DNA from 4 places in the Bacillus sp. ISL-77 genome. Region 1 is predicted to be linked to each of the others. Evidence: predicted binding sites of a transcription regulator. Region 1 holds the regulator's gene; each other region holds the start of a gene.
The links. Region 1 encodes LexA, which represses DNA repair genes until DNA is damaged. Its sites were predicted from a motif close to CGAACATATGTTCG; they were not measured.
Positions count from the first base shown of each region.

Region 2: the regulator LexA is predicted to act here: its motif matches at 6,317-6,330, upstream of J7E77_RS01535 (YolD-like family protein).
Region 3: the regulator LexA is predicted to act here: its motif matches at 3,608-3,621, upstream of J7E77_RS06865 (YhjD family protein).
Region 4: the regulator LexA is predicted to act here: its motif matches at 5,924-5,937, upstream of uvrB (excinuclease ABC subunit UvrB).

Region 1 covers NZ_JAGGQY010000041.1:10,420-18,646, forward strand. The annotation lists gene J7E77_RS17370 (ABC transporter transmembrane domain-containing protein) at 1-888, opposite strand, end outside; gene J7E77_RS17375 (YneF family protein) at 1,075-1,290, opposite strand; gene sirA (sporulation inhibitor of replication protein SirA) at 1,362-1,802, opposite strand; gene tkt (transketolase) at 2,058-4,064, opposite strand; gene J7E77_RS17390 (DUF896 domain-containing protein) at 4,243-4,473, opposite strand; gene J7E77_RS17395 (YneB family resolvase-like protein) at 4,551-5,198, opposite strand; gene yneA (cell division suppressor protein YneA) at 5,211-5,534, opposite strand; gene lexA (transcriptional repressor LexA) at 5,692-6,315, shown strand; gene J7E77_RS17410 (hypothetical protein) at 7,202-7,456, opposite strand; gene glnA (type I glutamate--ammonia ligase) at 7,867-8,227, opposite strand, start outside.
Region 2 covers NZ_JAGGQY010000005.1:569-8,795, reverse strand. The annotation lists gene J7E77_RS01560 (Gmad2 immunoglobulin-like domain-containing protein) at 1-44, opposite strand, end outside; gene J7E77_RS01555 (DUF3920 family protein) at 769-1,248, shown strand; gene J7E77_RS01550 (mechanosensitive ion channel family protein) at 1,370-2,485, opposite strand; gene J7E77_RS01545 (hypothetical protein) at 3,015-3,800, shown strand; gene J7E77_RS01540 (TolB family protein) at 3,834-5,039, shown strand; gene J7E77_RS01535 (YolD-like family protein) at 5,952-6,290, opposite strand; gene J7E77_RS01530 (pyridoxamine 5'-phosphate oxidase family protein) at 6,771-7,343, opposite strand; T-box leader at 7,393-7,611, opposite strand; partial or broken gene J7E77_RS01525 (transposase) at 8,098-8,227, opposite strand, start outside.
Region 3 covers NZ_JAGGQY010000018.1:85,953-94,179, reverse strand. The annotation lists gene J7E77_RS06885 (fatty acid--CoA ligase family protein) at 1-656, shown strand, start outside; gene J7E77_RS06880 (M48 family metallopeptidase) at 754-2,025, shown strand; gene J7E77_RS06875 (IDEAL domain-containing protein) at 2,188-2,424, opposite strand; gene J7E77_RS06870 (competence protein ComK) at 2,617-3,192, shown strand; gene J7E77_RS06865 (YhjD family protein) at 3,214-3,579, opposite strand; gene J7E77_RS06860 (LCP family protein) at 3,851-4,786, shown strand; gene J7E77_RS06855 (TVP38/TMEM64 family protein) at 4,828-5,493, shown strand; gene lepB (signal peptidase I) at 5,483-6,037, shown strand; gene addB (helicase-exonuclease AddAB subunit AddB) at 6,207-8,227, shown strand, end outside.
Region 4 covers NZ_JAGGQY010000037.1:108,899-117,125, forward strand. The annotation lists gene J7E77_RS15440 (urease accessory protein UreH domain-containing protein) at 1-238, shown strand, start outside; gene J7E77_RS15445 (hypothetical protein) at 506-910, shown strand; gene J7E77_RS15450 (4Fe-4S binding protein) at 897-2,264, shown strand; gene J7E77_RS15455 (YdhK family protein) at 2,481-3,056, shown strand; gene J7E77_RS15460 (hypothetical protein) at 3,335-3,592, opposite strand; gene J7E77_RS15465 (YhdT family protein) at 3,778-4,062, shown strand; gene panF (sodium/pantothenate symporter) at 4,059-5,510, shown strand; gene J7E77_RS15475 (DUF2198 family protein) at 5,617-5,856, shown strand; gene uvrB (excinuclease ABC subunit UvrB) at 6,079-8,058, shown strand; gene uvrA (excinuclease ABC subunit UvrA) at 8,066-8,227, shown strand, end outside.

The sequences.
Region 1 (8,227 bases):
CCAGCCAAATGCAAGCATCGGCCAGATGAGTAAACCTAAATATGTAGTAAACGAGAGTAATTGCCCGATTGTTAGTTCCCCATTAAGCACGTATTTTGCACCAAACACAATCGATAAGAAAAAGGAAATACCAACAATGATCGAAATCGTCGGATCGAAAAGAGAATCAATTTTTGCGACAGTGATATTTTTTTGGACGACATCTTCTGATTGCTTCCGAAAATCCTCGATATCTTCATTTTCCTGGCCAAACGTCTTAATCACTTTAATCCCAGTAATACTTTCCTGAGTTTTATCATTTAATGACGAAAATGCTTCCTGTGCCTGATAAAAGGTTCGATGGAGCATTGTTCCAAACCAGCTCGTAAGTATTACCATAAAGGGCATCGGAATTAAACAGATTAATGTTAACTTCCAGCTAATCGTAAATGCCATTGCACAGATAACAAACCCACCAGTTGAAAGAGAATCAACGAAGGTTAGCACGCCTACGCCCGCTGTTTGTTGAATGGCTGACAGATCGTTTGTGGCATGTGCCATTAAATCCCCTATTCGACGTTTTTGGTAAAATGATGGCGACATATTTGTAAAATGATGATACAGCCGATTTCGAAGCAACTTACTTAACTTAACTGATGATCCAAAAATCATAATTCTCCAGTAGTACCTAAGGAAATACATTGCAAGGGCAACAATAACTAATACGGCCATCCACTGCAAGAGAATTCCCGTTGTCATCGTCCTATTCTTAATTTGGTCAGCAATGATTCCTATGATCTTTGGCGGCACCAGTTGCAATATAGCTACAAGCATTAGGAGGAAAATCCCGGATATATACGCTTTTTTCTCCTGTTTAAAATACCAGCCTAATTCTAAAAATACTTTCATTAAACCGCCCCCAAATCACGAGTAATCGATCTGCCAAAAATTGAATATGTTGTTAATTAAAGTTATTCGGAAAAATAATCCAACGGACTGAGGTTTAATTTTACCAAATTTTTATAAAATAATAAAGATTTAGAATATTTTTATCAGCACGAAAAAAGCACCCATCTACATGAGTGCTTTTCCGTTTTATTTTGATTGTTGTTTGTTCATGGCAGCCATCATTTGGTTGATCTTCTTTTGAGATGGTTTTTGTCCCATTTGCATCATCATCATTTTTAACATTTGTTCATTGATTGGCGGATTTTTCTTTAAGTAGCTCATCATATATTTACGAGCAATGAAAAATCCTAGTGCTACACCAGCTGCTAATGCTAGTATACCAACTAGAATGTAATAACCCATATTCAACTTCCTCCTTCATGTTGTCTACCATACAGTGTACTAAATAAAACACGATTAGACAATATCTGCAATTAGATAAATTTTCTTTCCTTTATCGGCTTTAACCAACCGTAACGCTGATGTTCAAGGTCTAGTGCCATAAAGGAAGACTCACATTTTCTTAGAACCTCAAAAAAAGCCGTCTCTGCTTCATAGCTGCCTTGTGCATCAATAGTAATTAAGTCTTGAAAAACCTCTAATTTAGCCGTACTTAGTTTTCCGCTTAATTCAATCGAATATGCACCATGCTCTGCTTTAAAACCCTTAATTTTTCCAAGTTGTTTTTGAATAAGTTGATGGATCTTTAGTACCTCAACCTTTTTGGTTATATAGGAAATTTGTTTTTGTGTAATAAATTTAAGTTCGCCGTTCGATTTATGATGTTCATGAAAAAGTTGGAAAAATAATCGTTCTCTTCCGAAGTAATGGGTCGCAAATTCATCTTCTATTAAATATAGCTGATATTTTCTCACCACTGTTCTCTCCTTCGTTGATTACCCTTTTTACTATTATAAAAAAAGACAAACGAAACTTTTGTCTTACGACGGCAAAAACTTCCACTATTTTTGTCGATTAGCAGGATTCTAAACTATTCTTCTATAAATTCGGTAGATTTGTTGAATTTTCCTGCAAACATTAACTTTGTTCATAATATTGTTGATATTCCTGGCAATTCAGACACAAAAAGGAGAGCGGAATAACTCCGCTCTCCCTAACATTTAACTATTTTACTTTTGCAAAAGTGCTTTTACACGTGCAACTACGTTGTTTACAGTGAACCCGAATTCTTCCATAATCTTTTCTCCAGGTGCTGAAGCTCCGAAATGATCAATAGCAAGAACATCGCCTTCGTCACCAGTGTATTTGTGCCAGCCAAATGATGCTCCCACTTCAATTCCAAGACGCTTTTTCACACTTCTTGGCAGAACAGAGTCTTTGTACTCTTGAGATTGCTGCTCGAATCGATCCCATGAAGGCATACTTACAACCGAAACATGAACACCTTCTCCAGCAAGCGCTTTTTGAGCTTCCACTGCAAGGCTTACTTCTGATCCAGTTGCTAATAACAACGCATCAGGAGTTTCTCTTTCTGAAGGAGACACCACATATGCCCCTTTAGAAACTCCCTCGTACGCATTGGTATCCGTTCCATTTAATGTAGGTAAATCTTGACGAGTTAATACAAGTGCAGTTGGTTTGTTGGTAGACTCCACTGCAAGTTTCCAAGCAGCTGCCGTTTCATTACCGTCTGCAGGACGAATGATTGATAATCCTGACATGGCACGTAATGCTGCAAGCTGTTCAACTGGCTCATGTGTTGGTCCATCTTCCCCTACAGCAATACTGTCATGGGTAAAGACATAAGTGACAGGTAATCCCATTAAAGCTGCTAGACGAATGGCAGGACGCAAGTAATCAGAGAAGACAAAGAATGTTCCGCCAAATACTTTTACGCCGCCATGAAGAGCAATACCATTCATTGCCGCACCCATCGCAAATTCACGCACACCAAACCAGATATTACGGCCTTCATAGGAACCAGGCATAAAGTCTTTCGTACCTTTAATCATCGTTTTATTCGAACCAGCAAGGTCTGCTGATCCACCGATAAAAATAGGTAGATTCTTAGCAATACCATTTAATACTTCACCTGAAGAGGCACGGCTTGCCAGGCTTTTTCCTTCTGGATATACAGGGATTTCTTTATCCCAACCTGCAGGAAGTTCATTATTTAATGCTTGTTCAAGCTGAGTAGCTAGTTCAGGGTACTCTTTTTTATATTGAGCGAAAAGATCATTCCACTCTTTTTCCTTTTTCTCGCCATTTTCAACGATCAGCTTCTGGAAGTTGTCATAGACTTCCTGGGGTACATGGAAATCTTCTTCAAAAGTCCATTTATAAGCCTCTTTTGTAAGTTTTAATTCATTCGCTCCAAGTGGTGAACCATGAACACCTGAAGTTCCCGCACGGTTTGGTGAACCATAGCCAATGACCGTTCTTACTTCAATCATTGTTGGTCTGTCTAAATCATTTTTAGCTTCTTCCAGAGCTTTCGCAATTTCATCCAGATTATTGCCGTCTTCGACACGAACATATTGCCATCCGTATGATAGGAAGCGATCTTTGACACTTTCTGAGAACGACTTATCTAGGTCTCCATCAAGTGAGATATCGTTTGAATCATAAAGGACTACCAATCGCCCTAATTTCAAGTGTCCTGCTAGCGACGCTGCCTCAGCAGATACACCCTCCATCAAATCTCCATCTCCACAGATACTGTATGTAAAATGGTTCACAAGTTCATATTTATCTTTATTATAAACACTTGCAACATGGCGTTCTGCCATTGCCATTCCTACTGCCATTGCAATCCCCTGTCCAAGTGGACCAGTAGTTGCTTCAACACCTTCAGTGTGGCCATACTCTGGGTGTCCAGGCGTTTTAGAGCCCCATTGGCGGAATTGCTTTAAGTCATCCATTGATAAGTTGAAACCAGACAAGTGAAGCATGCTGTATAACAACGCTGAACCATGACCTGCTGACAAGACAAAACGATCTCGGTTAAACCACTGTGGATTCTTTGGATTTTGGTTCAAGAAACGCGTCCATAAAGTATAGGTCATTGGCGCTGCACCCATCGGCATTCCTGGATGTCCTGAGTTTGCTTTTTCGATCGCATCAATGGAAAGCGTTCGAATGGAGGTAACAGATAAATCATCAATAGTATTAAACATGAATTACATCCTTTCCTAATCACAAGGTTACTTTATACATTTCAATTTTATATTGCTACCGTTTTTTATTCAACAAATAGCATAATAATAAGAAACAAAAATCACTATTTTTTTTATTTTTACACAAAAATAGTCAGTATATGTAAAATAGGAATACAAAAAATGTATTCCTGAACTTTTAGTGAAGTGTATTTTTTTTCCTAGCCTTGATTTTTTCCGGTGTAACGTCATTTCCTTCCGGATCAATAAACTTGGTGTTGGTAAGGGTATCAAGCATATTCGAACGAAAAGTAGCCAAATATTCACTTCTTAATTTAGTTTGCTCTTTCGCTTCTGTTTCAGTCAATCCCGTTGCTTTTGCTTTTCGTGCCAGCTCATTAATTCTAGCCATCTTTTCTTTTGAAAGCATTCAAAGACCTTCCTTTCAAACTATTTACATGACACCTGATTTTACTAAAAAAAAAACCTAATGACAAGGCAAAAGGTCTACTCTTCTTGTGATTCAATATATTCCTGGAATCTTCTATGAACCGTGGCTTTAGAAATGTTATAGCCAAAACCTCTAAGTGTAGCAGCTATTTCTGAAAAAATTAATCCATTTTTTCTTAACCGGACAATTTCTCCAATTGGAACTTCAATTTTCTCTCGTCCAGAGGATTCTCCGAGATTTTTTAAGTTTTTTTCTGGTTTATATCCATTCTGGACTGCTCGCTTCATTCCACGTTTGATTTTTGCATTATGTAGTTTACGTTGGTACTCTTCAACCATACTTACGATGTTCAAAACCATGGAATCCGATTCTGAAAGCTGTAATTCTCCACTATGGGAGATACTATAAAGTTTAATATTTTCTTTTAAAATGCAATGCAAGAGCGCAATTTTGGCGTTACCTCTACCGAGTCGTGTTTCATCCTGAATTAAGAGGGCTTGTACATGCTTTTCTCTAATTCGTTCTAATAATTGAAAAATCCCCTCACGATTAAAATCATAGCCACTAGCCTTTTCTTTAATTACCCTATCAATCTCAAAGTGATAGGTGTTAGCTAGTTGCGTTAATTCCTCTTCCTGACGCTTTAACGAAGATTCTTGTGTTTCCTTATTTGTGCTGACACGGCAGTATATAATTGCTTTCATAAAAGTTCCTTTCTATTCACTAACGGCGCTAGCAAATTCATTCGTAGATGAGACTTCTTTACTCACCGGAATGATAATTTCTTCACCTGGAAATATTTGATCATCATCTAATTCATTATGCTTTTTTATCCAAGCAACAAACTCCTTGTTTGATAATGAATGTTGACCCGAAAATTGATCAGAGATTTTCCATAGTGAATCTCCTTCTGTGATTGTAACCTTTAAAAAATTATCTTGCGCGTTGGAATGATGTTGGAATGATAATATGATTGAAAGTGAACAACTTAAAATAATAAGAGTAATAGCATAGGAGTATTTGTTCCATAATTTTTTCATAAATAACACCTCTATAAGAATGTATGTTCGATTTATTATTTTCATTATAAATCGAACATTTGTTTGTTGTCAACCATATTTTCGAACTTATGTTTGTATAAAAAATACGAACATGTTATAATAAAGTCAACATTAACCAGGCGAGGTGGATTTTATCATGGCTAAAATATCAAAGAGGCAGCAAGATATCTTAGACTTCATTAAAAGTGAGGTTAAGAGTAAAGGATATCCCCCTTCAGTAAGGGAAATTGGAGAAGCGGTTGGACTCGCATCCAGTTCTACTGTTCACGGACATCTAGCAAGATTGGAAAGCAAAGGACTTATTAGACGGGATCCCACAAAACCAAGAGCAATTGAAATATTAGAAGCAGATGTTGCTGCACATATACCAAGAAATACAGTTGTCAATGTTCCAGTGGTTGGGAAAGTAACGGCAGGACTCCCAATTACAGCGATTGAAAATGTGGAAGAGTATTTTCCGCTTCCAGAAAGTCTTGCACCTGCAGATGAACAAGTTTTCATGTTAGAAATCATGGGTGAGAGTATGATAGAAGCTGGGATCCTAGACGGGGACTATGTAATTGTGAAACAGCAGCCAACCGCTAATAACGGGGATATTGTTGTAGCAATGACCGAGGAAGATGAAGCCACCTGTAAAAGATTTTTCAAAGAAAAAGATTACATACGCCTGCAGCCGGAAAATTCTACAATGGACCCTATTATATTAAGGAATGTTTCGATTTTAGGTAAAGTTATTGGGGTTTACCGACATATTCATTAAGTTTAAGAGAGTTGGCATATACGTGCCGACTCTTTTTTTGTTGTGCTAATCAACCTAAAGCTGAAGGAATTACAGAATCCGGGGTAGAGTGGGTCTACGCGATCTTTCTAGAAGAATCTCTACGAGTTGGGGCACGTAGTGACGGCCTACGTTACCGTTCCAGAAGAATCTCTACGAGTTGGGGCACGTAGAGGGGGCCTACGTTACCGTTCTAGATGAATTTCTACGAGTTGGGGCACGTAGAGAGGGCCTACGTGACCGTTCTAGATGAATTTCTACGAGTTGGGGCACGTAGAGACGACCTACGTGACCTTTCCAGAACAATTTCACAGAGTTGGGGCACGTAGAGACGACCTACGTGACCGTTCCAGAAGAATCTCTACGAGTTGGGGCACGTAGTGACGGCCTATGTGTCCGTTCTAGATGAATCTCTACGAGTTGGGGCACGTAGTGACGGCCTACGTGACCGTTCTAGATGAATCTCTACGAGTTGGGGCACGTAGATGGAGCCTACGTGACCGTTCCAGAACAATTTCACAGAGTTGGGGCACGTAGTGACGGCCTACGTGACCGTTCCAGAAGAATTCCTACGAGTTGGGTCACGTAGAGACGACCTACGTGACCTTTCCAGTACAATTTCACAGAGTTGAGGCACGTAGAGACGACCTACGTGACCTTTCCGGAAGAATTCCTACGAGTTGGGTCACGTAGAGGGGTCCTACGTGACCGTTCCAGTACAATTTCACAGAGTTGGGGCGCGTAGTGGCTTTCCTACGGGACCGTTCAAAAGGAATAACAATGAGGTCGTGTACTGTTGTCTCTATGACAGATGAGCTTCATTAATACTCAAACTAAAAAGGAGCAGCCATAAGCCACTCCTTTAATCCTATTTCGCTATTCTTGCTTGTATTTCAGATAGTTTCACCTTAAAAAGCACTTTATATACTTTCGTGTCCCCTTCGTTAAAACTGGAATGTGTAACATACGTTCCTTTCAACGTCTTGCGCTGTTCATCAAATAGAAAACATTCCTGACCTTTTGTTCCTGATTCTATCAAACTTAAAATAAGGTCAGGCTTCTTATACGTCTTTTCTCGTAGAATTTCTTGGGTTAGAGCATTACAAATTTGCAGTTTATACAATTTAGAGCACCTCCCAAATGTTTACAACTTAAGCATATATTATTTAGGATTAAGTAAACCGTAAAAATTGTGAATTTTTAAAGAACATCAAGCACCTCTTCCTTTCTATTCTATTCCTATTAATTTTATTTAGAATGATCGAGGATGCTTAATTGGAAAAAGAGCCATCGTAGGTATTGACGTCCGAAGTCGTTGAGAAAGAGCAATTTGGGTCGATAATCTGGGCTATTGACGACCGAACCTATTGAGAAAGACCAATTGGGTCGTCAATCAGGCTTATTGGCTACCGTAATTGTTTTAATGGAACAAACCGGGTAGCCAATGGGATGGCATTATTCACTGAGAGAATCTAAGAAAAGAAGCGCGACATAGAAAAACCCTGACGCTAGGCGCCAGGGCTTTAGATGAGATTAATACATGCTCATATATTGATCGCGTTCCCATTGGTGAACGACTGTGCGGAACATATCCCACTCGATTTCTTTTGCTTCAACAAAGTGTTCCATAATGTGCTCGCCAAGACCTGACACAATTACTTCGTCAGATTTTAGTTGATCTAATGCTTGAGCTAATGTTGCAGGAAGATCGACGATACCTTCTTCGATTCTCTCTTCTTTGCTCATTACATAGATGTTTCTGTCAACTGGTGCCGGCGGAGTTAACTTGTTTTTAATTCCGTCTAAGCCAGCCTTAAGAAGTACAGCCATTGCAAGGTATGGATTAGCAGACGGGTCTACACTTCTTACTTCCACACGTGTACTTAATCCACGA
Region 2 (8,227 bases), on a different contig from region 1:
GCAGCTATTATCATCGCGAACAAATAAGCAATTTTTTTCATCATTTTATCCCACCTATTTTTCTTTTAACTTATTATATTTTATTTCTTTTCCTATAATCCATGTTTTGAAAAATCGAAACCAAAAGTTTTAGAATTCGTCTATATCATCGATGTGGGAAAATAAGGAAATCAATAAGTCTGTATTTTAGTAATGTTTGTCCTAACAGGCTGCCAGACATTAGGCCAACCTACTGTAATGAATTGGGTTGATTTTATTAAGTGGGATGAATATCAAATTAAAATCGTAATTTTTATAACCTGACTGGAGAATATAGGTGTAACGTTTTGGATAAGCTCCATGCTAATTCTTACTGGTGTTTTATTCGTTATCATTGAGAAAAAATAGTATTTAAAAAAACTAGATATCAGAGGTATAAAGTATTTTTAAAAATAGTATAAATATATTATTACAGGAATAAATCTATCCAACCTAGTTCGACATATTTACTGTTTCTTCGGAACATTGGAATCGCGTCATCATTAGAATTTGTCAATTCAACCACATTAAAAATACTAATATGTAAAAAGAGGAAGAAAATTTAGGAGGATTTTTTTTCATTAAGCATTGCGTTTAAATTTTATAAATTTTGTAAATGATGAGACTAAAGTTTACGAAAAATCTTAAAACCACAATAGATTGAAGCCTATTGTGGTTTTAAGTCTACTCTCAGGAAAAATGTTTTTAATATAAGAATAATTGATAAAAATGTATTGGAGGTTTTTATGCATGTCTTTAAGTCAAGTTCTACAAAAACGCATTATTTTTCACCAATATAAAAATTGGTATGTGCTGGATGATGAATTTTATTGGGACATCAAAACATTATACAATACTATTTTTAAATACTTAGACTCAAATTTTAATATTCCAGTTATTTTTTGTTCTATTCGTCAAGCGAATAAAATCATTTGTGACTTAGGGGATGAAGAAGATGAATATTTACGATTCGCTTCAGGTATTTATTGGAGAGAATTAAAGATTATCTTTATTTTTCGCTTCAGTGAATATATCCCATTAATTGAGACTCTTTTTCATGAATTTCGTCATGTTATGCAAGACTTCAATCCTGATTTTAGACATCATTTTGAATGGGATAAAAAATTACCTTATCTAGAACGAACGACTGAAATTGATGCCTTCCAATTTGCTAAAGAAAAAACAAATGAATATCTAGCATCTGAATCATATAAAAAAGTTGACTTATAATCAGTTCAAAAAAAGGAATCATTCCACTCAGGGGAGATTAATCCTTTTCTGGTTATATTTTTTTGTTTCGAGTTGGCAAAACTCAAAAACTTTGTTTTACTTTGGAACAACTAAACTAATTTCAATCAAAAGAACCCATTGTTTGTAATAATTCATTTGATTGTGGAGTGACGTAAATGGTTCGACTTGGAAAAGCAACTTCCACTCCCTCTTCCTCTAATATCCCCATGATTTCTAAATTGATTTCATGTTTAATTTTAACGTGTTCTGCCCAAACAGTAGAATTCGTGAAAAAATATATAAGAATATCGAGACTACTCTCATTATAATGATCGAATGCGACCATAATCGTATCCGGATGGATCTCTTCATGAGTTCTCAACAACTGTTCAATCCGTTTAACGACTCTTTGAATTTGGTCTTTAGTGGTTTGATAGTTAAGTCCTAGGTGGAAAGAGATTCGTCTTTTCCCCATACGACTCCAATTGGTAATGGCTTCGTTTGCAAGTGTCGCATTGGGAACTGTAACTAGAGCTTGACTAAAAGTGCGAATTTTAGTACTTCTGAAATTAATATCTTCTACTATACCTTCGACGCTAGGTGTTAAAATCCAATCTCCAATGGAAAAAGGTTTTTCTGTTACAATCACGATTCCACCAATTAGATTTCCAACCGCTTCTTTTGCAGCTAAAGCAAATGCCAGACCCCCTAACCCAAGGCCCGCCACCAATCCATTTACATCATAATCAAATTCCTGGCCAATAATGCTTATACTGATTGCAATAATGATGACACGGATCGTTCTTGATATAAACGGTAAAAGAATTAAATCAATCTTATTATTGATCTTTTGATTAACACTTATTAAGATCCCCGTAGTAGGAGATGACAAATTAAACAATCCCCATGTAATTAAAACAATCACCATGGAACGTAAAAATTTTAAAAATAACGCATTATGTTGTTCTATAAATGGGAAATAATCCATTGCTAAATACAAACCTACAATAATAAAGAACCATCCTAAAGGACGTTCAAACCCTAAACAAATTTTTGTGAAAAAATCAGTCGGTGTTTTTCTAGACAATTTTAAAATCAACTGAAACACATACTTTGTAAATAAGTTTCTAAAAAGAATAAATAAAACCAAAATACCTATAGAAATTCCTAAATTTTTTAACATGTCATAGTCTATCCCCGCCATTGAAAAAGCCATGACAAATGAACCAAAAGACATTCTAATATACCCTCTCTCTTTTTACGATAATTTTTTAGCACCACAATTGATAGAAAACTTGATGTTACGTGGAAAAACAAGACCACGAACACCGCTTTTGAAATTATTACATCCTCATATAATAACTTTTCAAACTAGATATTTGAATACAACAAAAGTCTTAGATTATAGAAATAATTCTGCTTCAGAAAATGGTGAGAGGTGAAAAAGGAAGGGTCTAATCATCTGTAAGAAATTATACAAACTACAAAACGGGGACATATGTTACTATTCTAAACGGGGTTCATACAACTTGTTAGGGCTGATTCAAGGGTCTTATTTTTTTGCCGGAATCATTTAGGTCCAAGATTCACAGTTGATAAGAGCGAGGACACTATCACCGTCTGCTTACTTTTCATATCAACATAATAAAAGCAGATTCATATTTTCCATGGTACCAATCGGGAAAATGTTATAAATCATCTTGTTAAGAACAGATAAAACATACTAAAAACAGAATTGGGGACACTAAAGTTAGGAGATGATAGATGTGAAAATAAAGATATTAATCTTATCTTTACTTGTTGTATTTTCTTTTGTTGCGCCGCAATTCATAAAAGCTGAATCAACTAATTATAGAGGAGAATTTTTTCGTCATTTTGCTAGGGCATTGCATGACAAAGACGAATCAAAGCTAAATTCTTTGATCGATCCTTCTGTTAAAATCCCTGAAATCAGAGAAAATACCCCAATCAACGGTCTTGAAACCCTACCTTCCCCGCGTAAAAACACGTATGTCATAATTGGGAGTTTTAGAGATGATTCTTTTGATGATTGTATAGGGGGATGTCAAAGAATTGCCTTCATATGGGAAGTATCTATGAAAAGTGACAGGATCTCTAAAATTAAAGTCATATCAGATGAAGCCAATCCGCTAATGAACGAACTCATCCTGACGAAAGAATACAAAGAAAAATTTAATAAACAAATATATGGACCTGGTTATTTTCCCTTTAAGATTACGGATGTGAGCGGGAAGATTTCTGGCGAGAAAATTACTTTATATTATAAGAATGTGAAAACGCCCTGTGTAGTGAAAATACAAGCAGAGCCAACCGCAGGCGAAATCATTTTGCCGAAAGGGAACATGTATAAACCAATAACGCTTCACAAAGGCTACAAAGGTTTTATCGGGGAATTACCCGAGGGATATGAATTAATCTTGTTAATCGATAATATCCAGTACAACGTAAAGTTGATCGGTGACAGTACCAATTATAAACCATCTAAAAGTGATTTAGTAAAGGTCGTAAATTCGATGTTTCCACCAAAATGACGACAGCGCTATTTCTTGGAGGGATCCTGCACGATGAAAAGGGTTCTACTGATAACATTTTTTATGTTGTTACTTTATCCAATACCTTCGTTTGCGGAGAATGATAAAGATGTCAAAGCAGCTTTTATCAGGGACGGGAATCTTTGGACGTTTATCAACAACAAGGAAAAACAAATCACAACCACTGGGAGAGTCTTCGGTCAACCAAAATGGTCAAAAGACGGACAATGGCTGTTGTATCGAAACGAAGCGCTAGCAGAACATAAGGATAATGAATTTCAGCATGAGATTTGGGCTTACAAAATTCAAACAGGAGAAAAAAAGAAAATATTTTATGATGGAAATGACCCATCATGGTCACCAAAGAAAAATATAATTGCCTTTAATCAAGAAGGTATATTAAATATATCTGATTTCACACGGTTCTATAATATCGCAACCGGCGTTCATGGTTATACATGGCTGCCAGATGGGAACGGGTTTTTGCTTTCAGCAGCAGGCACTCTTCGACCGGACGGCTGGACAAGTGCCATTCTTTTCTTGAAAAAAGTCGGGGATAACTATAAAGATGTTGTCCTATTTGACGGGGTTGATCATTTTTTTACCCTTCCAAGAGAAATTGGAACAAATAAGAATAACAAAATCATTGCGGTATATGTATACGATTTTAACTATTCACCAAGTAGAAAGTGGATTTCATTTATCGTTTCACCCACAGCTTCCTGTTCAATGGATAGTAATATGCTATGTGTCATATCAAGTGACGGCAAGAATTTTAAGGTATTAGATGAACTTATTCTTCAGGTTGGACAACCAAAATGGGCTCCCTCAAACGATACCATTGCCTATATTGCCGGCGGCGGAAGAATTGTTTTTGGGTTTAAGAATAAGGATTTAAAAATAGAGGTATGCCTGCATCAACAAAATTCACACCAGAAAACTACATTGATCTTAATTTCGATTGGATTACTGACAACGCAATTGTTTCGTCAAGAAGCAAGGAAGCAGAATGGTCCAATGATTTTGGCAAACATCCGATACCTTCCCTTTATTTCATTGATACTAAGGCAAATAAACAACAAAAAATCACAGAACCGCCTAAAGGATATGGTGATTACGAGCCTTTATACGTTAAGTCGATTGATAAGATTGTTTGGATTAGAAAAACCACCATTACAAATAACATCAGAAACCTTTGGAGGGCAAATACTAATGGGACAGAAGCAAAACTATGGATAAAAAACGTGGATGCGATTAAGTTTTATGAAGGTGGTTTATGAATCCCGCCTTCAAAAATGTAATTGTTTATTTTATTCTTTATTAATATGTAAAATAAAACAGCGTCAATTTAGGCGCTTTTATACATAAATTTGCTTTTCCATACTTCCTAAGAATAGGATTGATTGTTGCGTAGACCAACCATTTAATAGTGCTCTTCAGATAAAGCACCCGTTACTTTAAGTTTAATTCTTCACAAATTTTATGTTAGGTGTAAAAAAGACTGTTCATTTTGAACAATCTATCCGTTACTCCCTTTAGTTTTTTAACAATTTAACTAACTTAACCATTAGGAATCCAAAAACAACAAGACCAGCTAATATTGATATAGGTACTAATGTATTTAATATCCTATACTTCCCTCCTATGGTTTTATAATTCCAATTATACAATAAAATACCAATTACTGTGAACACTTTTTAAACAAACCTGCCCCGTTAGCGTAACAAGAAAAAAGGTGCTCAGCTTGTCTTTTGGCTTCACTTGATTATAATGATGTGTCACATTTTTATTCGTATTTCGTACTAAGCTGATTCAATGTTTTAAAGTTTGCGGATTAATTCATTATTGTTCATCTTTTTCATTGGAATTCCACGCTACTGCTCCAAATAAAGCTCCAATGATTAATATAATCCATTTTATTGCTTTTTTCATCTTCTGCACCCCTTTGTTTCATCCTTTTTCTCAAATCTGATAATATCGAGGTAGTTTTTCTTGTTCAACAACTATTCTGTTCCGTTAGCATATTAACAAAAAGGCTGCCCTTTTATCGCAGCCAGTTCTGAGAAAGACATCCCCTTTTAATATCTGCTTTATTTTATACGAATTTTTCCAGAAAAAGGTTTCATTATAGTTTGATAATTTGAGCCACATTTAATCAACGACTGACACTCCTATAACATCCTCGAAATTAATCCGCCGAAACTCGCCTCCCAGTAGTTCAATCCGAAGTTGGTACGATATGGGATCTACGTTATGAATGCGACCGGTTATATCTGATGTAAAGCCGTTAGACCATATCGTTATCTTTATCGACAGGTTGTACTCCATCGCATAGCAGATACGTTGGTCAAACTCTTCCTTCTCGTATTCATCAATCATTGGCTTTATAATTCGCTCCTGGTCGGTCCATAGCTCTCGCTGTGCCTTAATTAACTCCGGCATTCCAAACGCAAACTGCCATTTCTTTTTACCGCGGTCTCGTATTGCCATATAACTCACCTCGTAATCATTATATGCGAACAAACGATCTGTAAATACACAAAAATAAATAGGACCAATTTAGGTCCTAAATTTAACTCATTCAAGTAAAGCACCCGTTAGTGTGAATCTCTTCACAAATTTACCTTCAAAATAAAAAAGAGCTACTCTTGTAGCCTTACGAGTTCCGTTTTGACATGCAAAATAAGAAATAAAGTTAAAATAACAATCGAATGAGCACCCTATTAACACCCTTTTTAGCATTGTGTTTAACATTACAATAGCAAGAAAAAGACCGACGCAGCGATCACATCATTAACTTGAGCCCACGTTAGTACAGCAAAATTTTTAACGGATTTTAATGGGTCTAGTTTCGTATTGCCTAAAATCCCCCACTGCAGTTTTTATTTTCAGGATAGTGGAACAAGAAAAAAAGGCTGCAAAAGCAACCCTTTATTACACTAAAGCACCCGTTAAATCAACAAGAACTATTTACACTTTATTAAAGTTAGCTATACTTTCTCCTATTGGTGTAACTATCCCATCCATACTTATAGAATTTTTCTTTTTACGATATTCTTCTAACTCTTGTTCGCTTTTATTGGTAGCCCACTGTTGAAGCGTATCTCGATCACCACTGTATGAATAATATGGTACACTAAATCCACATGACGTTTTTACTGTTTCAATCTTTGCATAAATAATTTGCCTTGCACCAGGAAGGATGTCAAAATGATTAGCCATTTCATCCCATTCAGAGGTACCTGGTAATACCACTTTACCTCTTCCATAAAGGCGTAATATCATCGGGGGACCTTCAAAAGCTAAGAACATAAACGTTATTCTACCGTTATCCTTTAAATGTGCACTTGTTTCATTTCCACTACCAGTTAAATCTAAATAAGCGACCTCAGTTGGTGAAAATATCCGCAGTACATCATGACCTTTTGGGGAAATGTTAACCTGCCCGTCTGCTGATAAAGGTGCTGAACCAACAAAAAAAATTCGTTGTTTTCTTATAAATTCTTCGTGAATTGGAAGTATTGATGAATAAACTGTTCCCATAAAATATTCCTCCTTGTCTAAACGATTGTTCAAAAAAAGCCTACATCTCATAAGAGACGATAGGCTTTACCTTCGTGGTACCACTCTTGTTGATTTGCTGTTACAACAAATCCACTTTATAACTGATTACGGATGTCAACCGTTAAGACCTACATATCAGTCTTAACACTCGTGGGCGAGTTGGGGAATTTATTATTGACTGTCTTTCACCAATCGACAGTTCTCTAAACAATAAACATTCCTTAATACTCCCAGTCTCTGTGTCTTAACATTTTAAATTTTCCTAATTTTATACTATGTTATTAAATTAGTCAACCTATATTTTACCATTTCTTCTTAAACTCCCTCAGTTTGATATGAGTATCTCTTGAATGCTCACTTATTCGCAGGATTTCATAACCCTTGTAATTGGATTTTCGGGTCATTGAAATGAGATCAGATCATTTTGGCTTCGTGAAGGCATAGTTAAATAAAGGAGTCAGCTACCACTCCATATTTTACCATATAATGCAAATCTCCACGCCGCCCCTGGAGGCTTTCCCTCCCATGTCTCAACGGGTCAATTGCCCTCTCATTCCTTCGTCATGCCTATCCAAGGGGTGGAGGCCAGTTATGCTAACCTGATGGGTCACAGTGCCCTTTTGTTCAAGAAACCTGGTACTCCGTACATATTTGAAATCCTACGAATAAGACAACATTCAAAATTAAAGTTGACTATCTTAATTGAAACATTTTATTAACTAATGTTTTATTTCTAAGCTGCTAAAGGGATTAATTCTTGTATTTTATTTGGACAGTAAGACTCGTTTCGTCGTGCTATTCCTACAAAAATCCTTGCTAGTTTACCGATCAGTTTCATTATTGATTTCATTTTCTTTATCTTC
Region 3 (8,227 bases), on a different contig from region 1:
TAAAGAATTTCGAACAAAAGTTTAATGTTGTAGTATCTGAAGGTTATGGTTTATCGGAGGCTTCACCTGTTACTTGCTTTAATCCGCTAGACCGCCCGCGCAAGCCCGGTTCAATCGGAACATCTATCCTGCGTGTCGAAAATAAAATTCTGAATGAGCTTGGTGAGGAAGTACCTGTTGGTGAGGTGGGTGAACTTATTGTTCGTGGTCCCAATGTAATGAAGGGGTATTATAAAATGGCAGATGAGACGGCGGCGGCCATTCGGAATGGGTGGCTTCATACCGGTGACCTAGCCAGAATGGATGAAGATGGTTATTTTTATATTGTCGACCGAAAAAAGGACCTAATCCTTGTTGGAGGCTATAATGTCTACCCGCGAGAAGTGGAGGAGGTTATTTATAACCATTCGGATGTTGTAGAGGTGGCTGTCCTTGGCGTTCCAGACCCAAATCTTGGTGAGGCTGTTAAAGCCTATGTTGTAAGTAAGAATCCAGGGCTAACGGCAGAACAATTACTAGATTATTGCAGGGAACACTTGGCTAAATATAAACTTCCATCTTCGATTGAATTTATCAAAGAACTTCCAAAAAATACAACTGGGAAAATATTAAGGAGGGCACTAAAGGCACAAGTAACCCAAACTATCAGTAACTAATTCTTAAATAGTTGGGCAGGTCACTTTTACAGTTCTAATTTGTCCTTTTTTAACTAAACTAAGTATAGAGAGTCTGTACACAAAGGAGGGACAAATTATGGCTAGAAAAATGGGAGTCTATGCGGTTATGGGCTACATTCTATATGGATTATTTTTTTATTGGTATTTATTCCATTTTACCGATACAAACCTGCCATTTGAATACGAAGGATCAAAGGCGGACCCGACGACCTTTTTAAATGGCAGGGAACTTATGCTGAGCGAGGAGTATTCAAAAATAAGGAATTTATTATTTTTCCTATCTACACCTTTTGAATGGCTTTTATATTTCTTAATTTTATTATTCGGTTTTTCCAAGGCATTCAAGCGCTGGGCGGAAAACTCATCAAAGTATAAGCTGCTTCAAACAGCCATTTATCTTATTTGGTTATCGGTATTCGCTTATTTGGCGACTTTTCCTCTAAGCTATATTAGTTTTTCTTTATCAAAAACATATAATATTTCAACTCAAACCTTCGCTTCCTGGATGAAGGATGAGTTGATTGACTTTTGGCTTAATTATGGGACATGGTTGATCATTGTCCCCGTATTATACTGGCTCATGAAGAAAAGTCAAAAGCGGTGGTGGCTATATGGATGGCTTTTATCGATTCCATTTACATTATTTATGATGTTTCTCCAGCCAGTTGTTATTGACCCGTTATACAATGACTTTTATCCATTAACAAATAAGGAATTGGAAACGAAGATACTGGCTTTGGCCGATAAGGCTGATATTCCAGCACAACATGTTTTTGAAGTGAATAAGTCAGAGGAAACGAATGCTTTAAATGCCTATGTTACAGGAATTGGGTCTAATGCTCGGATTGTCCTGTGGGATACTACCTTAAATAAATTAACAGATGATCAAATTTTATTTATCATGGCTCATGAAATGTGCCATTATGTCGAGAAACATATTTACTTTGGAATTGCAGGATATTTGCTAATTTCGCTGCTCGGATTGTATTTGACGTATCGGATTATGAATTGGGCAACAAGACGCTGGGGCAAGGAATTAAATATCTCAGACGTTAGAGATATCCGATCACTTCCATTATTTTTTATGATTCTTTCGATGCTCCTATTTGCTGCAAGTCCACTGACGAATTTTACTTCTCGTTATCAGGAAACACGCGCTGACAAATATGCGATTGAGATGACCAAAAATCCAGAAGCAGCGATTACTTCTTTTCAGGAATTAACCCGCTCTGGATTAAGTCAAGTAAATCCACCGCTATTGGTGAAAATTTTCCGCTATACCCATCCTTCAATGCTTGATAGAATTTCAATGCTTGAAGATTATGAAGTTAAACATAGGAACAAATAAATACAATCCATGGGAAGGCTGAGACATTTTGATATGTCTACAGTCTTTTTTTTTACAAAAATATGTTATTTGACGAGCCTTCGTCCACTTACATTTCCTATTTACGTGTTAGAGAAATATACAATAAAAAAGCCGTCAATCTATGACGGCTTTAACAAAATTCTACGTTCCAAATCGTTTGTTGATTTCATTGAGCTGTCCGGATAGAAGGAGGAATGACTTTTTGTCTTGACAATCAATGGCCACATCAATTTTCTGTAATAATTTTTCTTTTTCTACTTTTAGTTGAATTTCGGACAACAGCATTTCGATGTACAAATCTTGGACGAAGTTCTCCTTCAGACGATTTCGTTTCATGGCTCCTAGTTTCATTAATTCCGTGTATGATTTTTCATTCATGAAAATCACCTCTGTTGCTTTTTAAAATTATATGGTTTTTTTTGAAGAATATCATTAGTTTTTATAATTTTCTGATAAATATTTCTTTGACATGAATTTTGTGAATAAATTAGGAACAATTCAGAAAAGTGAGGGAATTAAAAACCGGTAGTGGTAAGATATGGTGGATAATATGAAAAGGAGTTGAATGGGTTGAAGCATCCTCAAATCGAAGAATATGAGATAAATACGTGGACGATGTTTGTAGAACCGGTGACATATGGAGGGAAAATTTATTCACGTGCAGTAGAATTGGAAGATGAATTCTTGTCACCCTTTAAGCCATTGGATATCATCAAAAAAGGCTGCGTTTATTTTGGTGTTGATTACGAAAGCAGGAAAAAGGGAACAAGACAACTAATTGGCTATTCTCGAAAAATCCCAATTGTTATTGAACCAACTAACCACATCTATTTTTTTCCTACCGTATCACCGCTAACTCCTGAGTGTATATGGATTTCACTTGAGCATGTGGAGTGTTATCGTCGCGTTTCCTCTAAGAAAACGATGATTATTTTCCGCAATAAGCAATCTCACATTTTTCCAGTTCCAATTGGTACAATTGAGGGGCAAATGTTAAGAACCTCATTACTAAAAACAAAACTTTTGCAAAGAATAGAAAGTAATGGGAGAAAGTTATTTTATCAGCCTAACGGGCCCCAGTCGTTAAATGCCTTGGAAAGATCCCGTGAATATGATGCTGATTCCCATTCAAAAGACCCGAAATAAAGGGTTGAATTTTCTTAACTATTAACGGGACAGATGTTTTTTTAATAAATAGGCCTCCATTAATTCTTGGACTTTGTTGCGGATTCTTGGATTAAAGTAATTATGATTTTCTTCATAGCCTTTATAAATAAACCTGTACAACGTAAAAGCATCGTCCCGTTTTGTTTCAATCACCTGAAGTTTATTCTTTTTCATATATAGTTTTACCTCAGCAAGTTCCCTTTGGATCTCCTTCATCGTTTCCTCAATCAAATCCAAATATGGTTGTTTTAATTTAAACGGGCTATTTGCAACTACAGTTAAATCCCTGTTTAAGATAATTAGAACCATTGGTAAATACATAGCCTTTTCCATTATGTCTCGATCATCTTCGGGGATTCTAGTCATTTTTTCAGTCACACCTTTCTAAATTAAACGAACAAACGTTCTTCTTTATTTTACAAAAAAGAACCGTCAAAAGCAATAGGACTTTCCATTTACAAAAACCCGTCATTGGGCGAGTTTTATTTATTGAAATGTTTAGTTGATATATGAGAAAGTTTTTATTAATAGAAGGATATCTGATAGGGGAAAATGAATTAAATGAAGAAACCCTGAGAAAGAAAAAACAGTTATAAATTTAGGAGAATAAAAAACCTGGATGAATAGGTGATTAACAATGAGATCTGATAAATATCAAACCAAGAAAAAGAGAAGATGGCCATCCGTTTTACTTGTCTTCTTACTGCTAATAGGTGCAGGGGCAGGTTATGCTTATTATCAATACAAGCAGGGCGTTAACCAATCATTAAAAAAAATGAATAACAAAGCATCAAATGTTGTCTATGCTTTCGAAGGAAAAAAGGATCAGTATGGGGGGACAAATATCCTCGTGCTTGGTAGTGATGCTAGAGGAAAGGAAAAATCTCGGGCAGATACAATCATGATTGTTCATTATAATGAAGACAAAGGAACATTTAAACTAACTTCTATTATGAGGGACAGTTACCTTGAGATTCCGGGACATGGACAGCATAAGGTTAACTCCGCATTCGCACGCGGTGGTCCAGAATTAATGAGACAAACGATTAAGCAAAATTTTGATATTGACCTCCAATACTATGTCATTGTGGACTTTCAAGGATTTGTGCAACTAATTGATGAAGCATTCCCCAATGGTGTAGAGATCGATGTGGAAAAGAAAATGTCAAAAAATATTGATGTCACTTTAGAACCAGGTCTGCAAAAATTAAATGGAGCAGAAATGCTCGGGTATGTCCGCTACCGTCATGATGCGATTGGTGATTTTGGAAGGGTAGAACGTCAACAAAAAGCGGTTAAGGCCATTGGGGACCAATTGATGGGCCTCCAAACGATTCCAAAACTCCCGAAGCTAATTGGAGTTGTCACGCCTTATGTGAATACAAATATGAGCACTTCCGACATAACATTTATGGCTAAAGATTTCTTTTCGAATGATCGAGGAAATATCGATACGTTACGGATTCCTGTTGAAAATAGCTATTCCGATGCTCGAATCTCAGGGGAGGGAGCCGTATTAGAGATCGATGTCGAAAAAAATAAAGAGGCACTCCATCAATTTATTACAAAGTAATCATAGGCACAGCTAATTAGTAAAAAATGAGGAGAAACCGGATGGATATTGAATCATTAAAAGCATGGTTTACGCTTGAACATATTATGAGTCTTATTCAAGAATACCGAGCTCTTGGACCCATACCAGGCATATTGCTTATTGTCATTGAATCATTCTTGCCATTTCTCCCATTGTTTTTATTTGTAATGGCTAATGCCAGTGCCTTTGGACTTTGGTTAGGATTTTTGTATTCATGGCTTGGAGCCTGTATCGGGGCACTGCTCGTATTTTCGCTTATTAGAAGGTATGGGCAAAAAAGGTTATTATCCTTTCTACCTAAGCACCCTCAAGTCCGTAAGCTAATGGACTGGGTAGATCGTCATGGGTTTGGCCCACTCTTTCTACTGCTTTGTTTTCCATTTACACCCTCGGCAGTTGTTAACATTGTCGCTGGTCTTTCCAAAATTCGATTTTCCCAATACATGCTGTCCGTTTGTATTGGGAAAATGGTGATGATTTTCACGATTAGTTTTGTTGGCTATGATATTCAGTCATTACTGACGAAGCCTCTTCGGACTGTTGTAGTATTGCTTGTTATTTTCATTCTTTGGTATGTTGGTAAAAGAATTGAAGGCAGAATGAATAAGGGCACGGAAACTGACCATAATGGTGAAATAGATAGAAATTATAAGCAGGAGAAACGGAGGAGCTTTAATGAAGATTGAATGGAAAAAGGAAGGCATGGAATGGGCAAAGGCTTTTGCGATTGGTATCATTATTTTTGCTTTTATTCGTACATTTTTCTTTTCAAATTATGTGGTAGAAGGCGAATCGATGATGCCGACGCTACAGGATGGTAACAAACTGGTAGTCAACAAGCTTGGTTATCAAGTCGGGGAATTGAACAGATTTGATGTCATCGTTTTTCATGCCAATGAAAAAGAGGACTTTGTCAAACGTATTATTGGGCTGCCAGGGGATAAAATTGAATATCGTGATGATCTATTGTTTATAAATGGGCACAAGTATGAGGAGCCATTTTTAAATGTTTATAAACAAAAATCACCTGGAATCAGGATTACTGGAGATTTCAGTTTAAAGGAAATAACCGGTGAAAATATAGTTCCTGATGGGAAATTGTTTGTCCTTGGTGATAATCGATTAGGTAGTTGGGACAGCCGCCAATTCGGTTTTATCTCAGCTAGTCAAGTTGTCGGCAAAGTTGATTTACGTTATTGGCCATTAACTGAAATGGACGTCCATTTTTAGATGAATAGATTAAGGGAGGAGCACGATGATTAAATCGTGTTTTTTTCTGTCATAAAATTACCATTTCTGCCTCTAATCTGTTTTATGGCAATACAAACGTTTGTGCTTGTTTTATGATAGAATGAGAGATATAAAGTTTATGAGTGGTTGTGGAAAGCGAGGTTTTTTCATGTCATTAAGAATGGTAATCGGGCGGTCAGGAAGCGGAAAAACAGCTATGTTCCTTGATGAAATAAAGGGGCGGCTTGTGGAAAACCCAGATGGGACACCGATCATTTATATCGTTCCAGAACAGATGACGTTTTTATCTGAATATCGCTTGGCAACTGACCCAGCAATTAGCGGAATGATTCGTGCCCAAGTCTATAGTTTTTCCCGCTTGGCGTGGCGTATCTTGCAAGAAACAGGCGGGATTAGCCGAACACATTTAAGTAGTGTCGGGATGAGTATGTTAATACGCAAAATCATCGATGAGCAAAAGGAACAACTAAAGCTTTTTCAGCGAGCTGCAGATAAGAATGGTTTTATCCAGAAGCTTGAGCAAATGATAACAGAATTTAAACGTTACTGTATTAGGCCAGAGGAGCTAATTCAAGGCTCATCCTTATCGGGTGAAGATACCAATGCCTTAAATGATAAACTTCAAGATTTAGAAATGATCTATAAAAAGTTTGAGGACGAAGTATTTGGTAAATATATCGATTCGGAGGATTACTTTCAACTCCTATCCGAAAAAGTATCCTTCTCTTCGTATTTAATAGATGCAGAAATATATATTGATGGTTTTTATAGTTTTTCACCGCAGGAATATCAAGTAATGATCGAATTGATGAAACATTGTAAAAACGTTTCAATTGCATTGACGACTGATCACCTCTCGATTGATTCTCCACCGGACGAGCTTGATTTGTTTCGCTTATCAGGTGAGACTAGTTATTCTCTCTATGATTTAGCTAAAGCTAATGGTATTGAAATCGAGCAGTCTGTTGTTCTAAAAGAACAAAGAAAATGGACAGAGCCGTCTTTAAGTCATTTTGAAGAAAAATTTGATGCCCGGCCTGCAGTATCATATGTTGGTGAGACAAAAATTAATATTTGCCAAGCCGTAAACCGTAGAGCTGAGATTGAAGGGATTGCAAGAGAGATTCGCCAATTAGTCAGGACAAAGGGATACCGGTACCGGGATATCGCTTTATTAATTCGAAATGGCGGGGACTATCATGAGATTGTTGAACCAGTTTTCGACGATTATCAGATTCCCTATTTTATTGACCAAAAAAGAACGATGCTGAACCATCCATTGATCGAATTCATTCGCTCAAGCCTTGAAGTCATTAATTCCTACTGGCGCTATGAGCCGGTGTTCAGAGTGATCAAGACAGAATTGCTATATCCCCTACAAGAAAAGCCAGCAAAAATGCGTGAGAAAATGGATAAACTAGAGAATTATTGTTTAGCTTACGGAATTAACGGAAGTAAATGGACGAAAAAAGAGCGTTGGAGCTATCGACGCATTCGAGGACTGGAATTAGAGGTAAACTCGCAAACAGACCTTGAAAAAGAAATGGAACAAGAGTTAAATGAATTAAAGCTTATGGTAACTGCACCCATTTTACGGTTATCAAGACGTTTGAAAAAAGCGGATTCAGGCCGAAAATTTTGTGAAGCCATCTATTTGCTGCTAGAGGAATTGGATGTCCCAACAAAGCTTGAAAAATGGAAAGCAGCTGCCGAAGAAAAAGGTAATCTTGTAAAAATGCGGGAGCATGAACAAGTATGGAATGCCGTGATTGATCTCCTGGACCAATACGTTGAAATTCTAGGGGAAGAGCAAGTCACATTAAAGGCGTTTGCTGCTGTTTTAGAGTCAGGATTTGAATCCTTACATTTTTCACTTATTCCGCCGGCACTTGATCAGGTACTGATTGGGGATTTAGAAAAATCAAGGCTAAATGAAATCAAAGTAGAATTCGTAGTTGGTGTTAATGAAGGAATTTTGCCTGCAAAAATATCTGATGAAGGAATCCTCTCTGATGAAGACAGGGAAATGCTCCTAGCAACAGGTGTTAAAATCGCACCAAGCAGCCGGACACGTTTGCTGGATGAAAATTTTCTTGCTTATAAAGCTTTTACAGCACCATCAGAAGCCCTTTATGTTAGTTATCCACTTGCGAATGATGAAGGAAAAGC
Region 4 (8,227 bases), on a different contig from region 1:
CTTTGTGACATTAATGCCGGTTGTAATGTCTAGTGCCTATGGGTTTATTTTACCTCCTATATTTGCAATTGGAACGGCTATTCCACTGTTGATTTTTATTTTTATCATTTGGTACCTCGGTGGTAGTGGAGTGATAATGAAAAAAGGGAGGAAGTTTGGGATGGTGACACAAAGGATCGCTGGGATTCTGATGTTACTTTTAGGGATTTTTGATACATTAACTTATTGGTCTCTATAACCCTGATACAAAACAAAAAAACAACGAATGAGAATCGTTGTTTTTTTTGTTTTGTAAGTATTATTAAATAGGGAACCAACAGAGTCAAAGTGTAATTTAATTCTAAATTTAAATATAGAGGTCAGATTTTACAAATATATGAACAAATGAATAGGAAATCTATATGCCATATTATATCCAACAAAAATGCATACAAACTGCAAATTTACCCAGTACATTATACATATGAACATTAGTTGCATAATTAACTTTCCGGAGGTGGAAAAATTGAAAAAACTATATTTACTTATCTTTACATTAGCATTTATTTTCTCATTCGATGTAAGAGCTTTAGCAGATGAGGGGCATTCTCATAGCCCAAACATAAAACAAGCAACAGAGACCCTCAAAAATAGTGGTACAAAGGATCAAGATGCATCCAGTGAGGGTGATGACATGGAAGGAATGGACCATGACAGTGGAACGGACATGGAAGGAATGAATCATGACAGCGGAACAGACATGGAAGGTAGCGGTGGTGAAGCTCACGATCATCATGCAGCAATGGTTGAACTACCGCCAAATTATAAAGTGTTAGGTACCTTTGGAGCAGTAAATCTATCATTTATCTTAATAGGTGTTTGGAATAAATGGTTTAGAAGAAAGGGGGATTTAAACAATGGCAATGCCTGAGAAAAACTTACCTGAAAAGGAATCGTTTGATCTTCTATCCCTACCAGTTGTGAAGAAATTTGTTAAAAGCAAATGGTATCCTGGAATCTTTCAATGGATCGTTATCTTTGTATTTTCCATTATTGTTTATGAATTAGTTATGGGAACTGTTGATCCAAGTAAAAACTTTGGTACCACGATGACATGGGTGTTATGGTGGCCGATTATACCTGTTCTATTTTTAGTAACTGGCCGCTTCTGGTGTGCCATCTGTCCGTTCGGTAAATTAAGTGATATTGTCCGGAAATTTGTTGGCAGCAAGAGACCGATGCCAAAGTTTTTAAAAAAATATGGTATTTGGTTGATTGATTTATTCTTTATAATGATTACTTATAGTGACCATGTGTGGGGAATTGTCGAGTCGCCAAGAGGTTCAGGATATTTATTGCTTTTACTCGTCACAATGGTTGTAGCCACTTCCGTTTTTTATGAAAGAAGAACCTTCTGTAAGACGCTTTGTTTCCTTGGTGGTCTTGCTGGGAACTATTCACGCTCTGGAGCTTTAAAAGTTCAGGCAACACCTGATATTTGTAAAACATGTAAAGTGCAATCCTGCTATAAAGGAACTGAAGGTGTGGAAGGATGTCCAATGTTCCAATTCCCTAGAACAATGGAGTCGAGTGCAGAATGTAATATTTGCGGAAACTGTGTGAAAAACTGTCCAAATAATTCAGTCAAAATTACAACAAGAGTTCCTACGAAAGAGTTATGGGGCTTAAAAAATCCAAAGCTTGAGCATGCTTCTCTAGCAGCTGTTATTATGGGGATTGTGTTTGTACAAAATATTACGATGCTTGAACCTTGGCAGGCTATCTTAAAAGCAATAGGGTCTGTTACTGGTACTTCAAGCTATGTTGTTAACTTTACGATCGCCTTTATCATTGCTATGGCATTACCGATTCTACTATTGTTAGGAACTGCAAAACTAGCATCTTCTCTTGGCATGGATGGTACAATCAAAAAGAACTTTACACGTTTTGGTTATGCAATTATTCCTTTAGACTTAGCAGGACACCTAGCTCATAACCTTTTCCATATCTTCACTGAAGGAAAGGCCGTTTGGTTTAATTCGATCAGATTATTTGGGGTCGATTCCAATCCAGCGAGTTTAAGTCTCGCTTCCACACCAACCGTACAAATGATTCAATATATTGTAATCTTAATTGGATTGGTAGGCACTTGTTATGTTGTGTACAGAATGGGAAAAGGCAAAAAGACAGCATTTAAGGCCATGCTTTCTTACTACGTACTCATGACTGTTCTTGCAATCACTAATATTTATTTATTCTCTCTACCTATGATGCACAGAGTTTAATTAAAGACTGGCTTATTTAGATGAAGAAAGGAAGGACCGAAAGGTTCTTCTTTTTATAGTTTTTATCCATTTAGATTAGTAATCTAAGAGTAATATGTAAAATACAGCGCGTAGAAACAGATTTATATTTATACGAGCATTGCAAGATAATTCTTCATAATTTCTGCAAACTTTTGATGTAGAATACTTTAGAAATAAGATTTCTAGGAGGTAATCATGAAAAGTAAAAGATTGGTAGTAGGATTTGTTTCTTTTGTATTAATATTTTTGTTATCTGCTTGTGCGAGCAACAGTGATCAGAAAAGTGATGATGAAAATAATAAAAATATGGACCATAAAAGTATGAATATGGATCATATGGAGCATTCTAGTTCAGGTCAAATTCCGAAAGGTTTAATGGAGAAAGAGAATCCAACCTATAAAGCTGGAAGTCAAGCTATTATCCAAGCTGCCCATATGAAAGGTATGAACGGTGCAAAAGCAACAATTGTGGGTGCATATGATACAACAGCCTACGCGGTTTCCTATACTCCAACAACAGGTGGAGAAAAAGTGAAGAACCATAAATGGGTTATTCAAGAAGAAATAAAGAATGCTGGTAGTGAAACATTAAAACCTGGAACAGAAGTTACCATAGAAGCTGACCACATGGAAGGTATGAAGGGTGCAACTGGGACAATTGATTCAGCCGAACAAACAACTGTATATATGATTGATTACACTCCGGCTGCTGGGGGAGAAAAAGTGAAAAATCATAAATGGGTAACAGAAAGTGAACTTTCAACCAAATAAAGGTTAGAATTAGACAAGAAAGGCAACAGAATGAGCTCATTCTGTTGCCTTTTGTGTACAAACTGTGAATAAGTTTAATGTACCGTCTAAAATCGAATTACATGAAAAAAGGCTCTGACCATGGGGGAAGTTGTCAGAGCTTTTTTTCATTTTTTGATTTGGATGCCCTTTTTGGAAAGTACTTAATAGATAAAATTATTAGTTATTATATTCAATTGGTTATCATTGCTAGGCATTCATCAACTCCTTTAATGCTAATACTCCTATGTTATTAAATATTAAAAGCTATTCATCATATTTTCATTACTCATTTCCTTTTTGTTTGTCCCGTCCATCATCCCTCTATCTTCATGACATGCTTTGTACATGTCTTTTAATTCGTCCTTTGATGAATATGGATGCATTTTTTGCATAAACGGCAACATTTTTTCAAAACCTTTTCCATTACTAGAACTGCTATTTCCTGCTGCGAATACTGCTGTGCCAGCCCCAAGAATTAATGCTGTACTTAGAATACCTACAACATACTTTTTCATTATTCAACAACTCCTTTCTTTTCTTACCTTAATCATAAATCAAAAATTTGCAGAAATAAGGGAGATTTGGTGTTGATATTATGAAAAAGTTAATTGAAGAAAATAGTTTTAAATTGGATATTTTTTCATTATTGGTTAAAATAACTTGATGATGTTAGAGAGAATTTTCACCCAGGAGGAATCAAATGAAAAAAAGCAGCAATCCACTGGACAAGCGTTTCAAGATCGCTCACAGAGAAGCCCTAATTGGAATTATTCTTGTTTTGATTAATTTTATCTGGTGGTACGGTTTTGCCTATGGGCTTGGTTCGGCCAAAGTAGAACAATATTCGTACATATATGGTTTGCCAGCATGGTTTTTTTACAGCTGTATTCTTGGCTTTATTGTTATGGTTATACTCGTTATATTTTCCGTAAGAGTTTTATTCAAGGATGTTCCTTTTGAAGTGGAAGAGGGGGAAAACCAGTGAACTGGGCCGTCATTACACCTTTACTTATTTTCTTATTGATTATCTTCGCTGTTGGGATGTGGTCAAACAAATTTGTTATTAAATCTAGTTCTTTCTTGGAGGAGTACTTTTTAGGGGAACGTCAAATGGGCGGATTCATCCTGGCGATGACGATGGTTGCGACGTATGGAAGTGCCAGCAGCTTTATCGGAGGGCCCGGGGTCGCTTATACGCAAGGATTAGGCTGGGTCCTGCTTGCCATGGCCCAATTAGCAACCGGTTATTTTACGTTAATGGTATTGGGGAAGAAATTTGCGATTATATCCCGTCAGTACAAGGCAATCACCTTAATTGACTTTCTAAAAGAGCGCTATAAAAGTAAAGCGGTCGTGTTATTCTCAGCCGCAAGTATTATCATCTTTCTGTTTTCATCGATGACCGCCCAATGGATTGGCGGAGCACGTTTGGTAGAAAGTTTAACAGGCCTGCCATATACGACTGCTTTATTAATTTTTGCCTTTTCCGTCCTTGTCTTTGTTATTGTCGGCGGCTTTCGTGCGGTTGCGATCACAGACACAATCCAAGGTGTAGTCATGTTCGGGGGAACGTTAATCCTTCTCATTGCAACGATTAAAGCAGGTGGAGGAATTCCCAAGATCATCTCAGATTTAGCAGCGGAAAATCCAAATTTAATCAGTCCCTATGGTGCGGAACGTAGTTTAACTCCATCTTTTGTTTCCTCTTTTTGGATTTTAGTAGGGATTGGTGTCGTCGGCTTGCCGCAAATTGCTGTCCGAGCGATGTCTTATAAAAATTCAAAGGCCATGCATAGTGCGATTATTATTGGAACCATTGTCGTCGGTTTTATCATGCTGGGTATGCATCTCATTGGCGTGTTCGCAAGACCTGTTCTGCCAGGTGTGAAAATCGGCGATACTGTTATGCCTTTGTTATCGATGAAAGTACTGCCGCCCTATGCTGCGGGCATCGTTCTCGCTGCACCGATGGCAGCCATCATGTCGACGGTGGACGCTCTATTAATTTTGGTTAGCTCTGCTCTTGTAAAAGATGTCTATTTAAATTACATTAAGCCGGATGCAGGGAACGACCTTGTGAAAAAGGTTAGTTTCAGCGTGACGGCGATTATTGGAATAGTGGTCATTCTGTTCTCGTTAAGTCCACCCGATTTAATCGTTTGGCTGAATCTATTTTCTTTTGGAGGACTCGAGTCGGTCTTTATTTGGCCGGTCATTTTAGGATTGTATTGGAGTAAGGGCAATAAATACGGGGCTATCACTTCGATGGTTTTAGGGATGGGTTCCTATATCCTATTAGATCAATTTTATCCAAATGCATTTGGGTTTCACACGGTGGTCCTCCCTATTCTTCTTTCTCTCCTGGGATTCGTGGTAACTAGTTTATTTACACAGCAAAACGAAGGTATGATCAACGTTAGAATGGAAAAATAAGCTAAGGCGCTTCGAAAGGCAGTTCATGTATCATTTTTGTTGCAATTATGTGCAATAATTTCTAGAATGAATTAACAGAAATTAATGTATGAATGAGGTGTACTCATTGGAAACCGTTATTCGATATTTGTCAGCACTTATTCTTCCAGGGCTGCTGGTCTTGCTTTTTACAAGGGTTACTTACAACCGGGTCATCGGGCTAATTTTAACCGTTGCCCTGATTGCTACTTCAGTATATAAAGGGTATACCAACACATTTGTGCTCATCGTAGTGGATGCCTTCTCGTTAACAGCAGGGTTTTGGATGGCTGAAAAAATGAAGCAGAGGGCCATTAATAAGAGTTAATACATTCGAAGTTTTAGTGGGTCTGTCAGGAAAATGGCAGGCTTTTTGTGTTGAAATTTAAAAAAAACGAATATTCGTTCGCATATTATTGGTTTGTTTTTAGGTGAATGTGGTAAAATGTTAATATGAATTTTAGTGGATACACTTGAAAGCAACCATCCCGGTCCATTAACAAGGTACATATGCTGAAAAGTGATTGATATTTCGGGAGGGGAAATATTTGTGAAGGACCAATTTGAATTAGTTTCAAAGTACTCGCCACAAGGGGATCAGCCCGAGGCAATCAGACAATTAGTCGAGGGTATTCGAAACAATAAACGCCAGCAGACGCTGCTTGGCGCTACAGGTACGGGTAAAACATTTACGATTTCCAACGTGATTAAAGAAGTAAATAAACCTACCCTTGTCATCGCCCACAACAAAACACTAGCTGGACAGCTCTACAGTGAGTTTAAAGAATTTTTCCCAAACAACGCAGTCGAGTATTTTGTCAGCTATTATGATTACTTTCAGCCAGAGGCTTACGTCCCACAGACCGATACCTTCATTGAAAAAGATGCTAGTATCAACGATGAAATTGATAAATTGCGGCACTCAGCGACATCTTCCCTATTCGAACGGAAAGATGTAATTGTGATTGCCTCTGTTTCCTGTATTTATGGATTAGGTTCTCCTGAAGAATATAGTGAAATGGTGTTATCGCTCAGAACGGGTATGGAAGTGGAGCGCAATCAACTATTGCGCCGATTAGTCGATATTCAATACGACCGAAACGATATCGATTTCAAGCGCGGAACTTTCCGTGTCCGTGGCGATGTTGTTGAGATTTTCCCTGTTTCTCGTGATGAGCACTGCATGCGTGTCGAGTTTTTTGGTGATGAAATTGATCGAATTCGTGAGGTCGATGCATTAACAGGAGAAATCATTGGGGAACGAGAACATGTAGCAATTTTTCCAGCATCCCACTTCGTTACAAGGGAAGAAAAGCTGAAAATAGCGATTGAAAATATTGAAAAAGAACTGGAAGTTCGTCTGGAAGAACTGCGAGATGATAATAAATTGCTCGAAGCTCAGCGACTTGAACAGCGGACGCGCTATGACCTGGAAATGATGCGTGAAATGGGTTTTTGCTCAGGGATTGAAAATTACTCGCGCCATTTAACCTTAAGGGATGCGGGCTCGACACCGTATACACTGCTTGATTATTTTCCAAAGGACTTTTTGATGGTGATTGATGAGTCGCATGTTACCTTACCGCAAGTGAGAGGGATGTTTAATGGGGATAAAGCGCGGAAACAGGTACTTGTTGATCATGGCTTCCGTCTGCCCTCAGCGCTTGATAACCGGCCGTTAATGTTTGATGAGTTCGAAAAGCATATCCAGAATATTATTTTTGTTTCAGCCACACCTGGACCATACGAGCTTGAGCATACGCCGGAAATGGTTTCGCAGATTATCCGCCCGACAGGACTTTTGGACCCAACACTTGAGGTCCGTCCAATTGAGGGGCAAATCGATGACTTGATTGGTGAAATTCACGAACGGGTTAGGAAAAATGAACGTGTCCTGGTTACCACTTTGACGAAAAAAATGTCCGAGGACCTAACCGATTATCTAAAGGAAATCGGTATTAAAGTTCAATATTTGCATTCCGAGGTTAAGACACTCGAACGGATTGAAATTATCCGAGAACTGCGTCTAGGCAAATATGACGTTCTCATCGGAATTAACTTGCTCCGAGAAGGACTGGATATACCAGAGGTTTCGCTCATTACGATTCTAGATGCCGACAAGGAAGGCTTCCTTCGTTCCGAACGGTCGTTAATCCAAACGATTGGCCGTGCCGCCCGGAATGCCCATGGACATGTCATCATGTATGCAGACAAAATCACGAACTCGATGGAATTAGCGATAAGTGAAACGAAACGCCGTCGTGCCATTCAGGAAGAATATAATCGCAAGCATGGAATCACGCCAATGACGATTCAGAAGGATATTCGCGATGTCATCCGTGCCACCCATGCAGCAGAAGATCAGGAAGATTACAAACCAGCGGCATCGTTCAGTAAAATGTCGAAGAAAGAAAAAGAAAAACTAATTGCCACGATGGAAAAAGAAATGAAGGTCGAAGCCAAGGCGCTAAATTTTGAACGCGCAGCTGAGCTTCGTGATTTAATATTGGAACTTAAGGCGGAAGGATGACGTTACTATGGCAATGGAAAAACTGATTGTGAAAGGCGCCAGAGCCCACAATTTGAAAAATATAGATGTCACCATTCCGAGAGATAAGCTTGTTGTACTGACGGGACTTTCCGGCTCAGGAAAGTCCTCGCTTGCCTTTGATACGATTTATGCAGAAGGGCAGAGGCGC